3 regions of the Arthrobacter sp. JB02-1C genome follow, and region 2 is predicted to be linked to each of the others. Evidence: riboswitches for the same ligand, from Rfam matches in the RefSeq annotation. Region 2 holds a riboswitch; each other region holds the start of a gene.
The links. Region 2 has a riboswitch for S-adenosylmethionine ahead of metX (homoserine O-acetyltransferase MetX). Riboswitches for the same ligand answer to the same signal wherever they lie in the genome.
Positions count from the first base shown of each region.

Region 1: another riboswitch for S-adenosylmethionine. It lies ahead of AC3ANP_RS03670 (ABC transporter substrate-binding protein); the one in region 2 lies ahead of metX (homoserine O-acetyltransferase MetX).
Region 3: another riboswitch for S-adenosylmethionine. It lies ahead of AC3ANP_RS07005 (cobalamin-independent methionine synthase II family protein); the one in region 2 lies ahead of metX (homoserine O-acetyltransferase MetX).

Region 1 covers NZ_CM173235.1:764,377-771,587, forward strand. Annotated here, with positions in the region: gene trmB (tRNA (guanosine(46)-N7)-methyltransferase TrmB) at 1-319, shown strand, start outside; gene AC3ANP_RS03660 (DUF1206 domain-containing protein) at 478-1,284, shown strand; gene AC3ANP_RS03665 (type 1 glutamine amidotransferase domain-containing protein) at 1,349-2,125, shown strand; SAM riboswitch class I at 2,389-2,478, shown strand; gene AC3ANP_RS03670 (ABC transporter substrate-binding protein) at 2,572-4,233, shown strand; gene AC3ANP_RS03675 (ABC transporter permease) at 4,240-5,199, shown strand; gene AC3ANP_RS03680 (ABC transporter permease) at 5,218-6,120, shown strand; gene AC3ANP_RS03685 (dipeptide ABC transporter ATP-binding protein) at 6,133-7,211, shown strand, end outside.
Region 2 covers NZ_CM173235.1:2,352,248-2,359,458, reverse strand. Annotated here, with positions in the region: gene AC3ANP_RS11105 (LysR family transcriptional regulator) at 25-930, shown strand; gene AC3ANP_RS11100 (sulfurtransferase) at 977-1,792, opposite strand; gene AC3ANP_RS11095 (DUF1059 domain-containing protein) at 1,869-2,027, opposite strand; gene AC3ANP_RS11090 (AfsR/SARP family transcriptional regulator) at 2,092-2,844, shown strand; gene AC3ANP_RS11085 (MFS transporter) at 2,968-4,350, opposite strand; gene metX (homoserine O-acetyltransferase MetX) at 4,557-5,696, opposite strand; SAM riboswitch class IV at 5,708-5,823, opposite strand; gene AC3ANP_RS11075 (bifunctional o-acetylhomoserine/o-acetylserine sulfhydrylase) at 5,883-7,199, opposite strand.
Region 3 covers NZ_CM173235.1:1,482,658-1,489,868, reverse strand. Annotated here, with positions in the region: gene AC3ANP_RS07030 (hypothetical protein) at 1-446, opposite strand, end outside; gene AC3ANP_RS07025 (RNA polymerase sigma factor) at 443-991, opposite strand; gene AC3ANP_RS07020 (hypothetical protein) at 1,076-1,561, opposite strand; gene AC3ANP_RS07015 (adenylosuccinate synthase) at 1,917-3,206, opposite strand; gene AC3ANP_RS07010 (multidrug effflux MFS transporter) at 3,456-4,685, shown strand; SAM riboswitch class I at 4,749-4,864, shown strand; gene AC3ANP_RS07005 (cobalamin-independent methionine synthase II family protein) at 4,876-6,084, shown strand; gene AC3ANP_RS07000 (uracil-DNA glycosylase family protein) at 6,285-6,917, shown strand; gene AC3ANP_RS06995 (DUF3151 domain-containing protein) at 7,015-7,211, opposite strand, start outside.

The DNA of each region.
Region 1 (7,211 bases), 1.6 Mb from region 2:
CTGGTCCAACTACGCCGTGCACGTGCGCGAAGTCCTGGCCGGTTCGGCCGACTTCGAAAACCTGCACGCAGGCGAGCGCAGCGGTGCCGACAGCCCGCTGACGCAGGTGTGGGAGTCGGGGGTGGAATCCGTAGTGGGCGGCGCCCCGGTCAAAGAGGGCCGGGCACCGGTCAGCACCGAACACACCGGGCCCAACGAGGGCGTGGACGCGGCCGGGGGCTGGGCGCCCAGGTTTGAGGGGCGGATCCTGACGAGCTTCGAGAACAAGGCGCATGAGGCCGGCCGGCTGATCTTCGACCTCTGCTACCGGCGCCGCTGACGGTCCGCCAGGGAGGGCACCCCGGACGTCCGCGTGGTGCGGGGGGCTTCCTGCCGCACCGCGGAATCTCGTGGCACGATTACGGAATAATGCAGCCCCGGCGGGAATTCCGCCGTCGCACGAACCACAGAACGCAAGGAACGGCCATCAAAAAAGAATTGAAGGACGCGGCGGACGTCGCGGAAGACGTCACCAATTCCAAGCCCCTGGAAATCGCGGCCCGCGCCGGGTTCGCGGTCTCGGGACTGCTGCACTTCCTGATCGGGCTCGTTGCCATCCGGCTCGCCATGGGCGGGCAGGGGCGTGCGGATTTCAGCGGCGCCGTGGCCGAACTGGCCGCGCAGCCCGCTGCCCCCGTGCTGCTCTGGACCGCCTGCGCGGCCTGCGTGGCCCTGGCCATCTGGCAAACCAGCGACGCCATCTTCGATTTTGAGCACCTGCCCACGAAGAAGAAGGTCGGGAAGAAGCTCAGGGCCGCGTTGCAGGCCCTGGTCTACACCGGCTTCGGGCTGACGCTCGCGTCCGTCGCGGTCGGCGCACAATCGGACCAGCGCCGGTCCACAAGCGACCTCACCCTGCACCTGATGAGGGCGCCGGGAGGCACCTTCCTGCTCATCCTCGTCGGCGCGGCCGTCGCCGTGACCGGGATCGTCTACGCGATCCGCGGCTTCCGGAAGTCTTTCGTCAAGTACATCCGGATGCCCTCCAACGATCAGGCGCGCACCGCCGTAACGGCCACCGGGATCGCCGGTTACGCCGCCAAGGGCATAGCCCTGCTGCTGACCGGGCTGCTGGTCATCATCGCCACACTGAAGGCGGACCCGTCGCAGTCCACGGGGCTCGACGGCGGCCTGCGGGCCTTGCGGGAGCAGCCGCTGGGCGTGTACATGCTCGCCGCCGTTGGCGCCGGCCTGATCTGCTACGGCATCTTCATGGCGGTCCGGGCCCGGCTCGCCCGGATGTAGCGGAACAGGACGCGGTCTGAATCGGGCTGGGCGTAGGGTGGGCGTTAGACGGAAGGAGCACTTCATGAAGAAAATCCTCATGGTACTGACTAGCGTTTCCGAGATCGGCGATACGGGCGAGAAGACCGGCTACAACGTGGCCGAGGCTGCACATCCCTGGAAAGTCTTCAAGGATGCCGGGCATTTCGTCGACTTCTCATCCATCCAGGGTGGCCAACCACCGCGCGACGAGGTGGACAAAGAAGATCCCATCCAGGTCGCCTTCACGGAGGACGAGGCCACGCGGGCCGGCCTCTACAACACCGCCCGCGTCGACGTCGTGGATCCCGACCAGTACGACGCCGTCTTCCTCGTGGGAGGCCACGGCACCATGTGGGACTTCCCGGATAGCGAAGGCTTGCAGAACCTCGTTGCCAGCGTCTACAACGCCGGTGGCCTGGTGGGCGCGGTCTGCCACGGCCCGGCCGGCCTGCTGAACGTGGAACTGGCCAACGGGTTTCGCCTCGTCGAGGGCCGGAAGGTGGCTGCCTTCACCAACGACGAGGAGGTTGCCGCAGGGAAGGACAAGGTCATTCCGTTCTTTTTGGCAGACCGGCTTGAGGAACAGGGCGCCACCCACGTCTCCGCCGGTGTCTTTGAGGAAAAGGTCGTGGTTGACGACCGGCTGGTGACCGGTCAGAACCCGGCCTCAGCGGCCGGGGTGGCCAAGGAGATGGAGAAGCTTTTCGCAGCAGTCATCCACCAGGAAAAAGCCGAGGAACAGCACGAGACGGAGGCTCTGCGCGCCGAGAAGGACGCGGAGAAGGCTGCCGAGAAAGCTGCCGCAGAAGCGCAGCACTAAGACCAACAGCGCGCTGAAACGGACGGCCACCCCGGCAACGGGGTGGCCGTCCGTTTTCGTCCGTGCGCTCGCAACGACACTGTCCAGCGCCTCGCCGCCCGGCCAAGTTCATGACGCCGGGTGGGCGGTTATGTGGCGCGCTAGGAGCGTTTATTGCAGAACGTGTCGTAATGATTGGTCAATCGAAGATTCTGCGGCAAAGTAGGGGTTACCTCGACCCACAAGGGTTGCGGGAACGAAAAAAGCCCCCCTGGGCGAATAAACAACCATCCAGATCGGCTGAGAGACCTGGCTCGATGACGCCGTAGCAACCACCCTTTCGGGCACGGTGCTAATGCCAGGACCGATGGAGATTGCCAAGATCCCGCGTTCCAAACCGGCGCCCTGCGGCGGCCGGCTGGACCCGTGATTCTGGAGTTCCTTGGTCATGACCGAGAGGATCCACGATGGATACCAACGAATCACGCACCGCCGCTGCGAACGCGAAAGCAAAACGCCGCCCGCTGCGTTTGCTCACGCTGATGGGCGCCGCGGCCCTGGCCCTGAGCGCCTGCGGCGCCAACACAGCCGGTGCCCCGGCACCGCAAACCCAGGATGGAACGCCGGTGCAGGGCGGAACGTTCGTGTTCGCCGAAGTCACGCCCATCAACAACTTCCAGACCCAGGCGGCGCGCTTCTACGAAAAGGCCAACGTCCTGAACAGCGTGCTGGACCGGCTGACCTATTTCGATGCCAAGAAGGGGGCGCTGGTCCCCTGGATCGCCAGCAAGTTCACCGCGAGCGAGGACCAGACCAAGTTCACCTTCACGATCCGCCCGGGAGTGAGCTTCAGCGACGGAACGCCGCTGGACGCCAAAGCGGTCCAGGCCAACTTCGAGGCGCTGGGGAAAGGCATCGAGAGCGCCAAGATCCAGCCCAACGTGGACTTCTCCACGTACCAGTCCTCACGGGTCATCGGCGAGGACCAGGTGGAAGTAACGCTGTCCTCCCCCGATGCCAACTTCCTGCGCGCCACTTCCTCCGTCACCGCCGGACTCGTTTCGCCGAAAACCCTCACGCTCGATAACGCCGGCCAGTCGGCCATCGCGAAGATCTCGGGATCGGGTCCCTTCACCTTCGAGTCGGAGAAGGCCGATGAGGAAATCGTCCTGGCAAAGCGCTCCGACTACGCCTGGGCCCCGGAAGGCGCCGCCAACCCGGGAGCCGCCTACCTGGACAAAGTCGTCGTGAAGTACCTGCCGGAAGTGGCACACCGTGCCGGGGCCGTGCAGACCGGCCAGGTTGACCTGGTCCGTGGCCTGCAGCCCGCCGATGAAACCTCCCTCGCCGGGAGCGGCAACCAGGTCCTGCCGGCCAAAGGCATCGACCTGACGGTAAACATGGCCGCCGTGCGCGTCGGCAGCGGCAAGCTCGCCGACGTGAAGGTCCGCCAGGCACTGCAGCTTGGAATCGATCGGCAGACACTCAAGGACACGGTGCTCTCCGACAGCTACGAACTCGCTGGCTCCGTTTTGAACCGCGAAGCGCCTGACTTCGTTGATCTCTCCTCCGACCTGGCCTACAACCCGGAGAAGTCCAAGAGCCTGCTGGAGGAGGCCGGCTGGGCAGTTGGCGCCGACGGCACCCGCGCCAAGGACGGCCAGAAGCTTGAGGTCACGGTCACGTCATCAAACAACTCGGTTGTTATCAAGCCCGCTTTCGAACTCATCGAGCAGCAGTGGCGCAAGATCGGCGTGAAGCTGGTCAACCGCGCGGCGGACAACGCCTTCCTGGCGACCGCCATGAAGGACCCCAACGTGGAATTCTTCGGAACCCGGCAGTTCGCGTACGGCGGCCTGGGGCCGGTCTTCGGCCCCGCAACCAACACGCAGACACTGAATGCGGACTCCCAGCTCAATAAGCTCTTCGCCACGGAACGCGCCGCTACCAGCGCTGCCACGCACAAGCAGGCCGTTGCCGAAGAACAGCGCGCGCTGGTTGTCGACCAATCGCTGGCCCTCGTTCTCTGGGACGAAGTCCAGGTCTATGGTGCCAATGCCAAGTCGCATGTCGAATTCACCTCGGGCACCGCACCGATCTTCCAGGGTGCCTGGAAGACCAGCAAATAGACCGCCATGGGCCTCTACTTCGCGCGGCGCCTCGGGCAGGCGCTCCTTGTCATCTGGCTGGCGTACACCCTCGTCTTCCTGGCAGTGCAGCTGCTGCCCAGCGATCCGGTCACGATTTTCCTGTCGGCGGACGCGGCGGCCGACCAGGCAACGATTGATGCCATGAAGGCGCAATACGGCTACGACCAGCCGCTGCTGGTGCAGTACTTCAACCAGTTCGGGCAGTTGCTCCGCGGTGACGTGGGGTACTCCCTGGCCTCCGGGCAGTCGGTGGCGACGCGCATCGGCGCGGTTGCCGGATCCACCGTGGCACTGGCATCCAGCGCGTTCGCCTTGGCCGTAGTCCTTGCGCTGGCCCTCGTTGCCGCCGCCACTTTGAGCCGTTCGACGGCGCTGAAGCGGTTGATCACCAACCTCCCGCCGTTGTTCGCAGCGGTTCCGGTCTTCTGGCTCGGCCTCGTGCTGCTGCAGCTTCTGTCCATCCAGCTCGGCGTGATGTCCCTGTTCCCGGACGGTTCCTTCGCGTCACTGGCAGTCCCCGTCCTCGTCCTGGCCCTGCACGTTTCCGCCCCGATCGCGCAGGTACTTCTTAAGAGCATCACCCACGTGTATGAGCAGCCCTTCATCGACGTGCTGCGGGCCAAGGGCGCCTCCCCGGCGTGGATCTTCTACCGCCACGCCCTGAAGAACGCGGCGGGTCCGGCGATGACAATTGCCGGTATCACGGTCGGAACCCTGCTCGCGGGTTCCGTCATCACGGAGACCGTCTTCGCCCGCTCCGGTCTGGGATCGGTGGTACTTCAGGCGGTCACAGTCCAGGACGTCCCGCTGGTCCAGGGCCTGGTGCTGCTGACGGCTTCGGCATTCGTTGCCGTGAACCTGATCGTCGACCTGCTGTACCCGCTGTTGGATCCCCGCATCCTCAAGAGCAGCACCCACGGCTCACCACGAGCACTGACCGCCTGAAACCGAACGGAGAATCTTGTGAGCCTCGAGCTACTGCAAACAGACCCCGTCCATGAAGTCTCGTTGCCCCCGGCCGCCGCCGTGGCCGCCGTCCCTACTGGCCAGGCGAAACGCGGAGGAACCATCCTGCGCCCAACGGGCCTGTGGCTGACCGTCATTCCGTTGCTGGTTGTCGTGGGGTGGGCCGTCCTGCCGGGCCTGTTCAGCGGCTTCGACCCCATCAGCGGCATTCCGAAGCAGAAATTCCAGCCTCCAAGTTCAGGGCACTGGTTCGGCACGGACCACCTGGGCCGGGACGTCTATGCGAGGGTCGTCCACGGCACCTCCCAGACGCTGCTCACCGCGGGGCTCGCTGTCCTGATCGGCGCCGTGGCGGGAACGGCCCTGGGCCTATTCGCTGCGACGGCCGGCCGGGCCGCCGATGCCAGCACCATGCGCCTCGTTGACGTGCTCCTGGCAGTGCCAGGGTTCCTGATCTCGTTGATCATCGTGACGGCGTTTGCGCCCGGACCCATCTCCCTTGGGGTGGGCGTGGGCATCGCCTCGATTGCCTCGTTCGCCCGCGTGGTGCGCTCGGAAGTCCTCCGCGTGCGCAACCTGGACTACGTCGAAGCCGCCTTCCTCAACGGGGGATCCTACTGGTCCGTCATCTGGAGGCATGTTCTGCCGAACTCCTGCGGCCCGGTCCTCGCCCTGCTGGCAGTGGACCTCGGCGCGGCGATTCTGGCAATTTCCGGGCTCGGCTTTCTCGGCTTCGGCGCTCCTCCTCCCACCCCGGAATGGGGGTTGCTGATCTCTGAGGGCCGGCAATACCTCGCCGGCGCGTGGTGGATGACCACCTTGCCCGGCCTCGTCATCGTGCTGACGGTCGTTCTTCTGGCCGGTCTCGGCCGCCAACTTCTCAAGATCTTCCGGTTCTAGTCAGGAGCCCCCATGACAACCAACCCAGTGAAACCCAGCCCCGACGCCGCACCTCTGCTCGACGCCGCGCCTTTGCTTGAGGTGCGTGGACTACATGTCGAATACGGCCGCGGCGCAGGGGCCATCGTGGCTGCAGACTCCCTTGGACTCGTCCTCAAGCCGGGTGAAATCGTTGCCCTGGTCGGCGAATCCGGGTCGGGCAAAAGCACGCTCGCAAAATCGCTCATCAGGCTGCTCCCCGAGTCGGCCACCGTTTCTGCCGGATCCATTCTCTTCGACGGCCTTGACCTGGCCGGCCTTTCCGAACGCGCAATGGAGAAGATCCGTGGCCGCCAGATCGGTATGGTTCCGCAGGATCCCGGGGCCTCGCTGGACCCGGTGAAGACGGTGGGATCCCAAGTGGCCGAGGTGTTCCGGCTGCACCCCGAGGAAGGCAAACGTTCCAAAAGCGAGATCCGGGCAGAGGTCATCCGGCTGTTCGAACTGGTAGGCATCGACCGTCCGGCGGAGCGGCTGAAACAGTATCCCCACGAACTCTCAGGCGGACTGAAGCAACGCGTCCTGATCGCGATCGCCTTCAGCCTCGGGCCGAAGCTGCTGATTGCCGATGAGCCGACCTCGGCGCTGGACGTCACCGTGCAGCGGCGCGTCCTCGAGGTCTTCAGCAGGCTGGCCCGGGACCACGGTACGGCCGTCATTTTCGTGACGCACGACCTGGCCGTCGCAACCGATCTGGCCGACCGGATTGTGGTGATGCAGCAGGGACGAATCCGCGAAGACCGTCCGGTCAGCGACATCCTGGCGCATCCGGAGGACGACTATACGGTCAGGCTGCTCCAGGAGGCCTCTCCGGCCGCCCCCAAGGAGGTCCCGGCCGTCGTGGATGCGGCCCGGGATGAGCCCGTCGCGGCGATCGACGTCCGCGGACTCACCAAGGTCTTCGGCCGGGGCGGCACCGAACATCGCGCGGTGGATGACGTCACTTTCGCGGTGCGCCAGGGAACCACCTTCGCATTGGTCGGCGAATCCGGCTCAGGCAAGTCGACGACTGCCCGCATGATTATGCGGCTGCTGGACCCCAGTTCAGGCAC
Region 2 (7,211 bases):
TGCACATCGAGGGGAGCGCCTGTGGTGGACCGGAAGCGGCTGGCCAGTCCGGATGACCTGCTGATCCTGCTGACAGTGGCCCGGCTGGGCCGGTTCAACGCCGTTGCCGAGACCCTGGGAACGACGCACACCACGATTTCGCGCCGGATCCTGGCCCTGGACAAGCAGCTCGGCGGCCGCACCCTGGGGCGCAGCCCGCACGGCTGGGAGCTGACCGAACTTGGCTCGCAGGCAGTGGCCGCGGCCGAAGAGATCGAGGCGACCCTTGGCGCACTGTCCGGCCGGATCGCCCGGCGCCAGGACGTACTTTCCGGCCTGGTCCGGATCAGCACGCCGGACGGCTTCGGCGCGGAATTCGTCACCCCCGCGCTGGTCCGGCTGCAGCAGGAGCATCCGTTGCTGAACGTGGAGATGCTCAGCGCCACCCGCAAGGTCAGCCAGAACCGCTCGGGGGTGGACCTCGAGGTGGTGGTGGGCAACCTGGACGTCAGCAACGCGCAGACCATCTTCCTGGCCAATTACTTCCTCAGGCTGTACGCGAGCCCGCAGTACGCGCTCAGCCACGGGCTGCCGGAAACGCTTGACGACGTCCAGCGGCACGGCTTCGTCTCCTACGTGGAGTCTGCGCTGCAGGTAGCCGAGCTGGGCCACCGCTCCACCCAGCTTCCGGTGCCGCGTTCCAGCTTCCAGGCCACCAGCATCTTCGCCCAGCTCGAGGCGGTGAGCCGGGCGGCAGGCATCGGCCTGCTGCCCAACTTCATGGTGGTCGGCAAGCCCGGCTTCCTGCCGGTCCTGCCCGACGACTTCCAGCGGCAGCTGCCGATCTGGGCGGTGGCGCGGGCCGAATCGCTGCGCTCGGCGCAGGTCCAGGCGGTGCTGGCCACCATCCGGCGGGAGATCTCCGAACGCCAGGACCTGCTGACGGGCTGAGCCAGTCGATGGCGTTGTTCATCGCCGCAGTGTCGCACCGGGGCAGTCATGTGGTGAGGTGGGCGGTCTCGACCGGGGAGTCGGGACGAAGACCCCATTCGGCCCAGGATCCGTCGTAGACCCGGACACGGCCGCGTCCGAGAATTTCGGTGAGCACGTACCACGCGGTAGCCGCGCGGCCGCCGATGGTGCAGTACGTGATCAGCTCGTCCTCGCCTTCGAGCTCCGGCACGGGCATCGCCCGGCGCAGCTCGTCGGCCGGGCGGAACGCGCCTTTCTGGTCGTAGAGATCGCCGAACGGCCGGTGGACGGCGGTAGGGATGTGCCCGGCGCGCCCTCCCGGCTGCATTCCGCCGGATGGCCAGAACCGCTCACCGGCGTATTCGGGCCCGGAGCGGACATCCAGAAGAGTTGTTCCAGCGCGGCCGATGGCTGCCCGCACGGCCGGCATGTCGGCGAACAGCAACGGGTTCCGTTCGGTGAGCTGGTACGGGGCGGCCTCCACCGGGATCGGTGACGTGCCGTAGGGATGTCCCTCGGCGCGCCAGGCATCGCGGGAGCAGTTCAGGATGCGGACATCGGCGTGACCGTACAGCTTGAGCAGCCAATAGCCGAGTGCCGGGGCGTAGCCGTAGCACACGACCGTCGACGCGGGGCCGATGCCGGACCGGGCCAATAGCTGTTCGACGGCTTCTCTGCCGACCGGGCGGTACCGGTCGTCTTTGAGGTCTGCGTAGACGTTCCACAGTACCGCGCCGTCGATGTGCCATTGATTGTAGGCGGCCGCGGACACGTCCACTTCGACAACGCGGACCGCAGGGTCATACAGATGATTCGCCAGCCAGATGGGTTCGATGAGCATGTCCACAGTCTGCCCGCTTGTCATTGGCGCAAGGTTGGCCCAAAGTTGGCGATACCTTGGCGCCGGGCCGGTCGGCCTATTCGGTCTGGATCCACCCCAGCAGATCCTCGCGACCGACCGATCGCAGGAGCGCCGGGTGGTCGCTGGCGATGTGGCCGCGGATCGCCCCGATCACTTCCTCGTCGGTGTCGCCGCGGACGACGAACCCGCATTCACATCGGATGAGCTTAGCCATAACGACCTCCCGCAACTGGTAGGACCCTCCCCGGAACGATGGCGGTCCATGGGATCATGGTGTCATGAGCGTGCAGTCAGCGCTGCGTCTGCAGATCTGCGGGCCGCTGGTTGTGGAGCGGAACGGGTTGAGGCTCGATCACGACCTGCCCGGCCGTCAGGGACGCCTGGTGTTCACCTACCTCGTCGTCAACCGGCACCGTCAGGTGCCCCGCGACGAGCTCATCGAGGCGTTGTGGCGCAGCCCCGATCCCGCCGGGAATGACGCGCGCCTGAACCCGCTGATCTCCAAGCTTCGCCACGTCATGGGCCCGGACGCTGTGCATGGTCGCGTCACCGTCCAGCTTCACCTCCCCGACGTGTGGATCGACCTCGAGGCCGCCGTGGAGGCAATCCACCGCGCCGAGTCCGCCGTGGCTCAGAAGGACTGGACCCGTGCGTGGGGGCCGGCTCTGGTCGCGTTGTTCGTCGCCGACCGCGGATTCCTGCCTGGCGAGGATGCGGATTGGATCGACCAGACCAGAGACCAGCTGGCCGAGATCCGCCTGCGATCCCTGGAGTGTTACGCCGCCGCCGAGCTCGGCATCGGCGGCGCTGAACTCGTCGGTGCGCTCCGCGCGGGTCGCCGGCTTATCGACCTGGATCCGCTGCGCGAAAGCGGCCATCGCTACCTGATGCGGGCTCTCGCCGCCCAGGACAACGTAGCCGAGGCGCTGGCCGTGTACGGCCAGCTAGCCGGCCTTCTCCGCGACCAGCTTGGTGTTTCGCCCAGCCCGGGGACCCGGGCGCTCTACCAACAGCTCCTCGAACAGATCTGAGCTCCGGAAAGGCCTCCATGGTTTTCAGGGCCAGGTCGGGGACCGCCGTGCCGACGCCGGAAACGACGGCTGCCCGTGTCCGCGGATCGCGGACACGGGCAGCAGTGGTGCTGGTGGGGCTGGCTACTTCTTGCCGGCGGCGAGCAGGTCGGCAGTGCCCTGCGCGTCGGCGGCGTCGACGTCGTGCAGCGAGATCCCGCGGGTTTCCTTGAGGAAGTACACCGCCACCATGGTGATCACGCAGGCGATCAGCAGGTAGATAGCCACCGGGACCGAGGACTTGAACTGGCCCAGCAGTGCGACGGCAATGATCGGGGCCAGCGAGCCTGCCACGATCGAGGTCACCTGGTAGCCCAGCGACACGCCGGAGTAGCGCATCCGGGTGGGGAACATTTCGGCCATGATGGCCGGCTGCCCGGCGTACATCAGCGAGTGGAAGAGCAAGCCGATGATGACGGCGGCCAGGATGATGAAATCGTTCCCGGTGTCCATCATCGGGAAGGCGAAGAAGCCCCAGGTGGCGCCGAGCACGGCACCGGCCATGTAGACCGGGCGGCGGCCGAACCGGTCCGAAAGCCGGCCGACGAGCGGGACGGCGACAAAGTGGATCGCGTGCGCAATGAGCAGCAGCAGCAGGATCCGGGCGGTGTCGGCGTGGACCACGGTCTTGAGGTAGGTGATGGAGAAGGTGACCACCAGGTAGTACAGGATGTTCTCCGCGAACCGCAGGCCCATGGCGGTGAACACGCCGCGGGGGTAACGGCGGAAGACCTCGGCGACGCCGTAACCCTTCTGCCCCTCTTCAACCTCCTTGCGGGCCTCCAGGAAGATCGGGGCGTCCTGGACCTTGGTACGGATGTAGTAGCCGATCAGCACGATCACCGCGGACAGCCAGAACGCGACCCGCCAGCCCCAGCTGAGGAAGTCCGCAGCGGGCAGCACGGAGGACAGGATGAAGAGCACGCCGGTGGCGAGCAGGTTGCCCATCGGGACGGCGGACTGCGGCCAGCTGGACCAGAAGCCGCGGGACTTGCTGGGGCTGTGCTCGGCGACCAGCAGCACGGCGCCGCCCCACTCACCGCCGACGGCGAAGCCCTGGGCGAAGCGCAGGAATACCAGCAGGGCCGGTGCCCAGTAGCCGATCTGGGCAAAGCTCGGCAGGCAGCCCATCAGGAAGGTGGAGACACCGACGAGGATGATGCTCAGCTGCAGGAGCTGCTTGCGGCCGAACTTGTCACCGAAGTGGCCAAAGACGATGCCGCCGATCGGCCTGGCCACGAAGCCCACCGCATAGGTCAGGAAGGCGGCCAAGATTCCGTCCAGCTCCGTGCCGGAGTTGGGGAAGAACATCTTGCCGAAGACCAGGGTGGCGGCAGAGGCGTAGAGGAAGAACTCGTACCACTCAACCACCGTGCCGGCCATCGAGGCCGCAACTACCTTCTTCAGGCCCGAGGACTTGACGTCGGGCTCTTCTGTTCGCCGTATGGCGGTGTTTTCCGTACTCATGTGGGACTCCTTCGATGTCTCCGTCGACATCCTGTGAACCTGAGGTGTGTGTGGTGTGGCACACAGCGATATCCTCCACGAGTATGGACTGCCGCCGCGGAAGGCTCAACGACCATTCCCGCAGAGCACATCTGCAAAAATGCACAGGCCGCGCCGCCCCCACCCGATCTGGCGGAAAAGCCAGGCGAAAGAGCCAGGCAAAGAAGTCAGGCGAAGAAGTTGCCCCGCAGGTGCCCGCCGAGCTGGCCGATCTCGGTCAGGAAGCCGTCGTGGCCGATGGGAGCCCGGATCAGCTGCACCGGCACATTGCCGGGCAGGGCCCCGGCGAGTTCCTGGGACTGCGCCGGGAAGTAGAGCCGGTCCGAGTCGACGGCCGCGACCAGGAACTCGGCCGTGGTGCGGGAGAGCGCCTGCTCAAGGGTGCCGCGGCCGCGGCTGACATCGTGGCTCATCAGGGCTTCGGTAATGGCGATGTAGCTGTTGGCATCGAACCGGCGCACCAGCTTGTTGCCCTGGTGGTCAAGGTAGCTCTCCACCTGGTAGCGGCCGCGGCCGGCCAGCGAACCGGCCGTCAGGGGCGTCTCGTCGGTCTGGGCATTGCGCCCGAACCGGCCGTCGAGTTCGGCCGCGGACCGGTAGGTGATGTGGGCGATCCGGCGCGCCAGCGCCAGGCCGGCATGGGGCTCGGTGCCTCCGTAGTAGTCACCGCCGTTAAAATTCGGGTCCTGCCGGATGGCCAGGGTCTGGGCCTGGGCGAAGGCGATCTGCTCGGCGGTGCTGCGGGCGCCGACCGCTATCACCGCGCAGCGCCGGACCCGGTCCGGGTGGCTGACAGCCCACTCGAGGGCACGCGCGCCGCCGAGGGAACCGCCCAGCACCGCGTGCCAGTTCTCGATTCCGAGCGCGTCGGCGAGCCGGGCTTCGGCTGCGGTGCTGTCCCGCAGGGTGACCAACGGGAAGCGCGAGCCCCACGGACGGCCGTCCGGGGCCGGCGTCGAGGGTCCTGTCGAGCCGTAGCAGCCGCCCAGGATGTTGATCGAGACCACAAAGAAGCGGTCGGTGTCCACCGGGGCGCCGGGGCCGGCCAACTGCTCCCACCAGCCCGGTTCTGCGCCGGCGCCGCGGGTGACATGCGTGTCCCCGGTCAGGGCATGTTCGATCAGCACGGCATTGGAGGCGTCCGCGTTGAGGGTTCCCCAGGTCTCGTAGGCGAGGGTGGCGTCCGGCAGGGTGGCGCCGGATTCCAGGTCCAGGTCGCCGATCCGCAGGTACCGCAGGGTTCCGTCCGGAACGGCGGCGTGGGCGGGGTGGGTTGAGGCACCCGTACGGGTGGCGGCAATCGTCATGTGCAGACCTAACTTCGCGCTTGCCCGCCGTCAGCAGACCGGCAGGCCAGGTCTTCACCCGGGGCACCCCGCCGGAAGCGGAGGGTTGCCGGCCAGCAAGCCGGGGCTGTCACTGGCACTCATGACCTGGCTCGAGTCTACGAAACGGGGCCGGGCAAGCGCGAAGATTGTGACGGCTGTATGACCTCAGGCCAGTTTGGCCGCGCGGAATCCCGCGTCGAGGTCGGCGAGGATGTCATCGATGTGCTCGAGTCCCACGGAGAGCCGGACCAGGCCCGGCTGGACCCCCGCGACCGCCTGCTGTTCGGGCGACAGCTGGCTGTGCGTGGTCGATGCCGGGTGGATCACCAGGGAGCGCACATCGCCGATGTTCGCCACGTGGGAGTGCAGCTCAAGGGCGTCGACGAAGCGTTTGCCCGCCTCTGCTCCCCCGGCGATGGTGAAGGCGACCACGGCACCGGTACCCTTCGGGCCGTACTTGCGGCCGCGTTCATACCAGGGGCTGGAGGGCAGCCCGGCGTAGGCAACCGATTCGACGTCGTCACGCGCCTCCAGCCAGGCCGCCACCTTGCCGGCGTTCTCGACGTGCCGCTCCACCCGCAGGCTCAACGTCTCGATGCCCTGGGCGATCAGGAAGGCGTTGAACGGTGAGACCGCGGACCCGAGGTCGCGCAGCAGCTGGACCCGCGCCTTGAGGATGAAGGACAGGTTCGCGCCCAGCGCGCCGTCCGCTCCGAGGTCCCGGGCATAAACCAGTCCGTTGTAGGTGGGGTCCGGGGTGTTGAACCCGGGGAACCGCTCGGGGTCCTTGCCGAAGTCGAAGTTGCCGGAGTCCACGATCACGCCGCCGATCGCGGTGCCGTGGCCGCCCAGGTACTTGGTGGCCGAATGCACCACAATGTCCGCGCCCCACTCGATCGGCCGGATCAGGTACGGCGTGGAGAGGGTGTTGTCCACAATCAGCGGGACTCCGGCGCTGTGGGCGACCTCCGCGACCCCCTCAAGGTCCAGTACGTCCTGGCGCGGATTGGACACCACCTCGCCGAAGAACAGCTTGGTGTTCGGCTGCACGGCCGCCCGCCACTGATCCAGGTTGTCCGGGTCCGCGACGAACGTCACCGAGATGCCGAGCTTCTTCAGCGTGTGCGCCAGCAGGTTGTACGTGCCGCCGTACAGGCTGGGGCTGGCCACCACGTGGTCCCCGGCCTCGGCAAGGTTAAGGATGGCGAGCGTCCCCGCGGCCTGCCCCGAGCTGAGCAGCAGGGCGCCGACCCCTCCTTCCAGGCTGGCGATCCGCTGCTCCACCGCGTCCTGGGTGGGGTTGCCGATCCGGGTGTAAATGGGGCCGAGTTCGGCGAGGGCGAAACGGTCCGCAGCGCTCTCGGCGCTGGGGAAGACAAACGACGTCGTCTGGTAAATCGGCAGTGCACGCGCCCCGGTAGCGGGGTCCGGCTCCTGGCCGGCGTGGATCTGGCGGGTTTCGAAGGACCAGGCATTGGACATGGCAATAGCTCC
Region 3 (7,211 bases), 870 kb from region 2:
ACCGTGTCCGGCGACGCCGGCGCCGGGGCGGGCACCGCCGGCTGCGGCGCGGGGGCGGGCTGCGGCGACTGGAAGATGACGCCGATGGTGTGGCCCACCTGGTCGCGGAGATCCGGGTTGGCGGCCGCGACGGCCCCGGCGCCCAGGCTCATCGCACCGACCACGGCTCCACCGACCAGGGCCAGCCGGCGGCGGTGGCCGCGGCGGCGGTCGGCCAGGCTGCTGACGCCGGCCGGCAGGGTTACGACGTGCGTCCGGTCCGCGGCGGGGGTTGAGCCGGAAGCGAGCAGCGCTGCAAGGTCGGCGCGGGGGGCCGGGGCCTGGTCCGGCACCAGGGCCAGGAGCTGCTCGAGCGTTCCGCGGAGCTCGACGGAAGATTCAAGGCCGGAGTCGTGAAGCATCGCCTGGATGCGGGCATCCTGCTGGGGTGTGGGCGTGCCGGTCATGATGCTGCGTGGTCCTTTTCGGTTACCAGCTCACGCAGGACGTTGAGTCCGCGTCGCTGAAGCTGCTTGACGGCGCCGGGCGTCTTGCCCAGGATTCCGGCAACCTGATCGATGGAGAGGTCCGCGACGATCCGCAGGACCAGGACTTCCCGCTGCTCGTCATTGAGCGCCGAAAGCGTGTGGGACAGGCCGCCGAGGGCGCCCAGGGCTTCGTCCTCGGCGGACGCGGCGTACCGCGCGTCATTGAGGGGGTCATATTCGGCGAAGTAGGGCGTCCGCTCGGAACGCCGGTAGTGGTCGACCAGACGGGCGTGGGCGACCGAAAAGATAAAAGTCCGCAGGCCCTGGTAGCCGCCGGTAATTCGCTCCAGTTTCGGCAGCACATCAACAAAGACGTCCTGGGTCAGGGCTTCGGCATCGTCAACGCCCTTCGCGCGGAAGTAACCAAGCACCGCCGGCGCGAGCGCGGTGTAGACGGCGCTGAATCCTGACGGGTCGCCGGCGAGAGCTGCTGACAGCTCGTCATCGCTCAGCGGGTCTGCCAAGGGGCGTCCTTCCGTTTACTGCAGGGGGTGCGGCCGCTAAGTCTAGCGGCCGCACCCCGTCACCTCCGCAGGGAGGCGGTGTGCTTACTTGTCGAGCTTGGGCAGCTCGACCGACGGCTGGGCCGGAACGGCGGGTACCGCCGGGACGCCCTTGACGCCCGGAACGGCGACGGTAACGCCGGCGTGGGCCTTGGCCTGGGCGGCGCCCTTGGCGTTGGCCGCACCGTCGACGGTGACGCCATCCGCGTCGGCAGCAACGGTGCCCTCAGCCGCGGCGCCGGCGCCCTTGACGTTGGCTGCTCCCTTGGCGGAGCCGTCGAGGCCGGGGGTAGCCGGCGCGGCGGGAACGGCGGGGGTGGCCGGCACGGCAGGGACGGCGGGGAGCTTCGGTGTCGCCGGGACAGCAGGCGTCGCGGGAACGGCCGGGGTGGCGGGCGTAGCGTGGTTCACTTCGGCCTGCTGGGTGTTGGAAACCTGGGCCGCGTTGGCCAGGCCGATCCCGGAGAATCCTCCGACCGCGAGAATGGCGGCGCCGACAGCAATCTTGGTGGTTTTGCTAACACTCTTCATGAAAAACGAACATCCTTTGGTTGGTTGAAGGCCGGCCGGCGCCTGATGGGGGCAGGCGCCGGCCCGCACTTGCAGTCGAGGTCCCGTCGGCGCCCGATGGGGCAGGCGCCCGGGATCTTTCCCTGAAGCGGCCGGCCGGTGCTGGTGGGGGAACCCGGTTCCGGGCGGCGCTTACACAGGGGTAATCGCCCGGGGAACGCGAAAGGTTACGCCGGAACCGGAAATTTCTTTTTTTCTTTTCCCCGCAGCCAGCCGGCGGGAGACAGCGGCGCTTAAACGACGGCGGCGCCCCACCTCGCAAGGTGGGCCGCCGCCGTCGTCGGGGGTTAAGAGTAGTGGGTAGCGGGAGCCGGCCCTAGTCGTTGATCAGGTCGTTGATCACGATCGTCTGGTCGCGGTCCGGGCCGACGCCGATCGCGGAGAACCGGGTGCCGGAGAGCTTCTCGAGTGCCAGGACGTAGTTGCGCGCGTTTTCCGGCAGGTCGGCCAGGGTGCGGGCACCGGTGATGTCCTCGGTCCAGCCTTCGAAGTATTCGAAAATCGGCTTCGCGTGGTGGAACTCGGTCTGGGTCATCGGCATCTCGTCGTGCCGGACGCCGTCGACGTCGTACGCGACGCAGACCGGGATCTGCTCGATCCCGGTGAGCACGTCCAGCTTGGTGACGAAGTAGTCCGTGAAGCCGTTCACCCGGGAGGCATGCCGCGCCAGCACGGCGTCGTACCAGCCGCAGCGGCGCGGGCGGCCGGTGTTGACGCCGAACTCGCCGCCGGTCTTCTGCAGGTACACGCCCATCTCGTCGAACAGTTCGGTGGGGAACGGGCCGGCCCCGACGCGGGTGGTGTAGGCCTTGATGATGCCGATTGAACGGGAAATCCGGGTGGGGCCGATGCCCGAGCCCACGCAGGCGCCGCCGGCGGTCGGGTTGGAGGACGTCACGAACGGGTAGGTGCCGTGGTCGACGTCCAGGAACGTGGCCTGGCCGCCTTCCATCAGGACCACCTTGCCCTCGTCCAGCGCCTTGTTCAGCACAAAGGTGCTGTCGATAACCAGCGGGCGGAGGCGTTCGGCGAAGGACAGGAAGTAGTCCACGATCTCGTCCACCTCGATGTCGCGGCGGTTGTAGACCTTCACCAGCAGTTCGTTCTTCTGCCGCAGCGAGCCTTCGACCTTCTGCCGCAGGATGGAGGCGTCGAAGACGTCCTGGACCCGGATGCCGAGGCGGGCCACCTTGTCCATGTAGGCCGGGCCGATGCCGCGGCCTGTGGTGCCGATCGCGCGGCTGCCGAGGAAGCGTTCGGTCACCTTGTCCAGCACCTGGTGGTAAGGCGCCACGAGGTGGGCGTTGGCGGAGACGCGCAGCTTCGAGGTGTCCGCGCCGCGGGCCTCGAGGCCGTCGATCTCCTGGAACAGGGCCTCGAGGTTCACCACGCAGCCGTTGCCGATCACCGGGACCGCATTCGGGCTCAGGATGCCGGCCGGAAGGAGCTTCAGCTCATACTTCTCACCGCCCACGACGACGGTGTGCCCGGCGTTGTTGCCGCCGTTCGGCTTGACCACATAGTCGACTCGGCCGCCGAGCAGGTCGGTGGCTTTACCTTTGCCTTCGTCGCCCCACTGGGCTCCGACGATCACGATTGCTGGCATGGGATCCTCCCCCATTCGTTCGGGCCGGACTGCTGTGATCCACCGGTCAGTTCCACCGGGCGGTCACCGCAGCTCAACACCGTTCATGAGAATGCCCCGACTCTGCCGCTGTGCGCGGTACCACTACGATCTGTACCATCAACGCCAGAGTCCGGGGCTCTTACCACCCAAGTTTAGCCTGCGGACCTGCGCTGGTGTTCAATTAGGGTTTTGAGACCACTGTCCGGACCGCAGCTGAGAGAAAATTCCATGGATTCGCCCCACGACAAGGACCAGTTCCGGTCCCGCCTGAACCTCCGGGGCGGAAAGGACCGGCTCCTGCTCGTCGTGGCGCTGGGGATCCTCAGCGCCGTCAGCCCGATGGCGACAGATATGTACCTCGCCTCCATGCCGGGGATGGCGGCATTCTTCCGGACACCGACCTCCGCGGTGCAGCTGACCCTGACCACGTACATGGTGGGGATGGCGGTAGGCCAGTTCCTGCTCGGGCCCATTTCGGACGTGCTCGGACGGCACCGGTTGATGGTGGCCGGCAATGCGCTCTTCCTGCTCAGTTCGGTGGCGATCGCGCTGGCACCCAGCATCGAACTGGTCCTGGCCCTGCGCGCACTCCAGGGTGTGGCCGGGGCCGCCGGCGTGGTGATCGCCCGGGCCGTCGTCTCGGACCTGGCCGCCGGCCGGGCTGCCGCGAAGCTGTATTCGATGATGGCAACCATCACCTCCCTGGCGCCGGTCGTCGCGCCCCTGCTCGGCGGGGTGATCGCTACCGTGGCCCCATGGCAGGCAGTCTTCTGGGTGTTGACCGGCTTCGGCGGGCTGATGCTGGCCTGCTCTGTGCTGGTGGTCCCGGAAACCCTGCCGCCGCACCGCCGACGCCGCGGCGGCCTCAAGGCCGTGGCTGAGGCGTCCCGATCCGTGCTGGGCACCCCCTCCTTCATGGCCTACGCGCTGGCGTTCGGTTTCAGCTTCGGCACCCTGTTCTCCTACATTTCGGCGTCTTCCTTTGTGGTGCAGAACGTGCTCGGCTTCTCCGCCCTGGGCTACTCGGTCATCTTCGCGGTCAATGCCTGCGGCATGATCATCGGCGCGCTGGTCAACACCAGGTTGGTGGACCGGGTGGAGCCTGCCGTGCTCCTGCGGACTGCCATCGTGGTGATGTGCGCGGTGAATCTCGCGGGGCTGCTGCTGGTCCTGGCGGGCGTCACCGGCTGGACCACGCTGCTGCACCTGTTCCTCACCCAGTCCTGTCTCGGCTTCATCATGGGCAACGCCACGGCGCTGGCGCAGGGCCGCGTTCCCGGCCGGGCCGGGGCGGGCTCCGCGGTCCTCGGGCTCGTCCAGTTCCTCCTCGGCGGCCTCGTTTCCCCGCTGACCGGCGTGGCCGGGCAGCACAGCGCCACCCCGATGGCGGTGTCCATGGCGGTGTGCTCGGTCCTGGCGGCGGCCGCCGTCATCACCGGGCGCCGGTTAACGCGCTGAGCATCGCCGCGACACAATCCGGCGGCTATTTGCCACTCGCCGGTCCCTGCAATTAACTGGGACTGACCATCCCGAGCGGCCGAGGGACCTGGACCGTTGACGCCGCAGCAACCGGCCGGTCATGGCCTGCCTCCGGCGGTGCGGTGACTCCACGGTGCTACTGCCAGGACCGATGGAAGGAAACCGCGCCATGCCCCAGAACACCGACCACATCCGCGTCACCCATGCCGGCTCGTTGCCGCGCACCCCGGAGCTGATCGCGGCGAACGAGGCCAAAGAAAAAGACGGCGTCACCCCCGAGTTCCTGGATCTGCTGGAGACGTCCGTGGTGGACGTGGTGCAGCGCCAGAAGGACCTGGGGATCGACATTGCGAACGACGGCGAATACGGCCACGCCATGTCCAGCCAGGTGGACTACGGCGCCTGGTGGAACTACTCCTTCTCCCGGCTCGGCGGCCTGGAACCGACCGAGGTGGACCGCTGGTCCGACTCCCAGGTGCATCGTTCCTCACCCGGGCACATCGTCCTGACCTCCTTTCCGGACCGCCGCGACCGGCAGAAGTTCGGCGACGCCTACAACGACCCCACCTCCGGGATCCTTTCCCACCGCAGGAGTGTCACCCAGCCCAAGATCGCCGGGCCGCTGACCTACACCGGCCAGGACCTGGTGGCCTCTGACATTGCCAACCTCAAAGCCGGCCTGGCCGCGGCGGGCCTCGCCGAAGGGTTCATCGCGTCCCTCTCTCCCGCTTCCTGCGCCCGGGTGGCCAACGAGTACTACAAAAACGATGAGGAACTGCTCTACGCCTGCGCCGACGCCATGCGCGAGGAATACCAGGCCATCATCGCCGCCGGACTGACCGTCCAGCTCGATGACCCGTCGCTGGCCGAGAGCTGGGACCAAATCAACCCGGAGCCGAGCCTGGCCGACTACCTGAAGTTCATCCAACTCCGCGTGGAGGCGACCAACTGGGCCCTGCGCGACCTGCCGCAGGACCAGATCCGGCTGCATGTCTGCTGGGGTTCCTGGCACGGACCGCACACCACGGACATCCCGTTCGCGGACATCCTCGGCTCCGTACTGCAGATCAACGCCGGGGCCTACTCCTTCGAGGCGGCCAACGTCCGGCACGAACACGAATGGCGGGTCTGGCAGGACACCAAGCTTCCCGAGGGCAAGTCGATCATTCCGGGCGTGGTCTCCCACGCCACCAATGTCGTGGAGCACCCTGACCTGGTCGCGGACCGGATTGTCCGTTTCGCCGAACTGGTGGGCCGGGAAAACGTGATCGCTTCCACGGACTGCGGGCTCGGCGGCCGGGTCCACCCGCAGATCGCCGTCGCCAAGCTTGAGGCGCTGGGCGAAGGGGCACGCCGGGCCACCAGGCGGCTCTGGTAACCGGCGCGGGCACCGGCGCGGGCACCGGCGCGAAGATATCCCCGGGGTTCGCCGGACGCAGGGCTTGATAGACTGGTAACGGCCGACCACGCATCGGTCCACACCACATTTTCAACCACACCGGCCGTAGCGCGCCTTCTTTTGGCGTGCCCGCGAGCGATGCGGCAGCTTGACCAAACCCGCAGGAGACCCAGCAATACATGACAGCCCTGGCCACAGAAAATTTCCACGAACAGCTCCTCAGCCGCCGTTACGAAGCCAGTGTGGCGCCGGTAAACGAGTTGTGCGATACCCTGCAGGCGGCCAAAGCTGGCACCACAGTCCCCTACGTGGATCCCGGGCACGACATTGATGAATGCCGGATTATCAGCCTGCACTCGAACATCGGCACCGCCGACCCGTCCGGCTTCATCACCCCCGGCGACGACGAAGCGGTCACCCGGATGCTCGGCATCCAGTGGAAACTGGGCCTCCGCCCCGAGTTTGTCATGCCCTGGAACGTCCACCCGTGGCACGTGCCCGGGGAGCCCAACGGCAAGTTCACGCCGGACCAGATCTCGGCCGGCCTCAAGCCGTTGCTCAAGTTCCTGGCCCTGGTCCCGCGCGCCTCGGTGATCGTGGCGCACGGAACCGAAGCCAACCGGCTGGCGAACCTGCTGCTCAAGACCGAGGTGCCGATGATCTGGCGCCGCGGCCTGAAGACCTACAAGGTCCGCTCGCTCAGCGGCCGCGCGTTCGCCGGCACCCCGGCGCGGCAGGAACAGTACCTGGAAGAAATGCGCGTCGTCTACGCGGACGCGATGGCCCGCACGGGACTCGCCAAAGCCAGCTAGCGGCGGCGTAACCCAACGACGGCGGCCGGCTACCTTCTGCAGAAGGTGACCGGCCGCCGTCGACGTTTCGAGCTGTCGTTGCGTAAACCAGGGGCGGTCAGCGGCCTGCTTCGATGGCCCCCTTGGCCGTGGGATCCGAGTCCTTGAGGAACTTTTCGATCCGTTCCGGTTCCTCCGCCTCACCGATCGCCGCGGAGGCACGGCCCAGCGAGTACAGCGCGCGCAGGAAGCCGCGGTTGGGCTCGTGTTCCCAGGGGATCGGGCCGGCGCCGCGCCACCCGTTGCGGCGCAGCG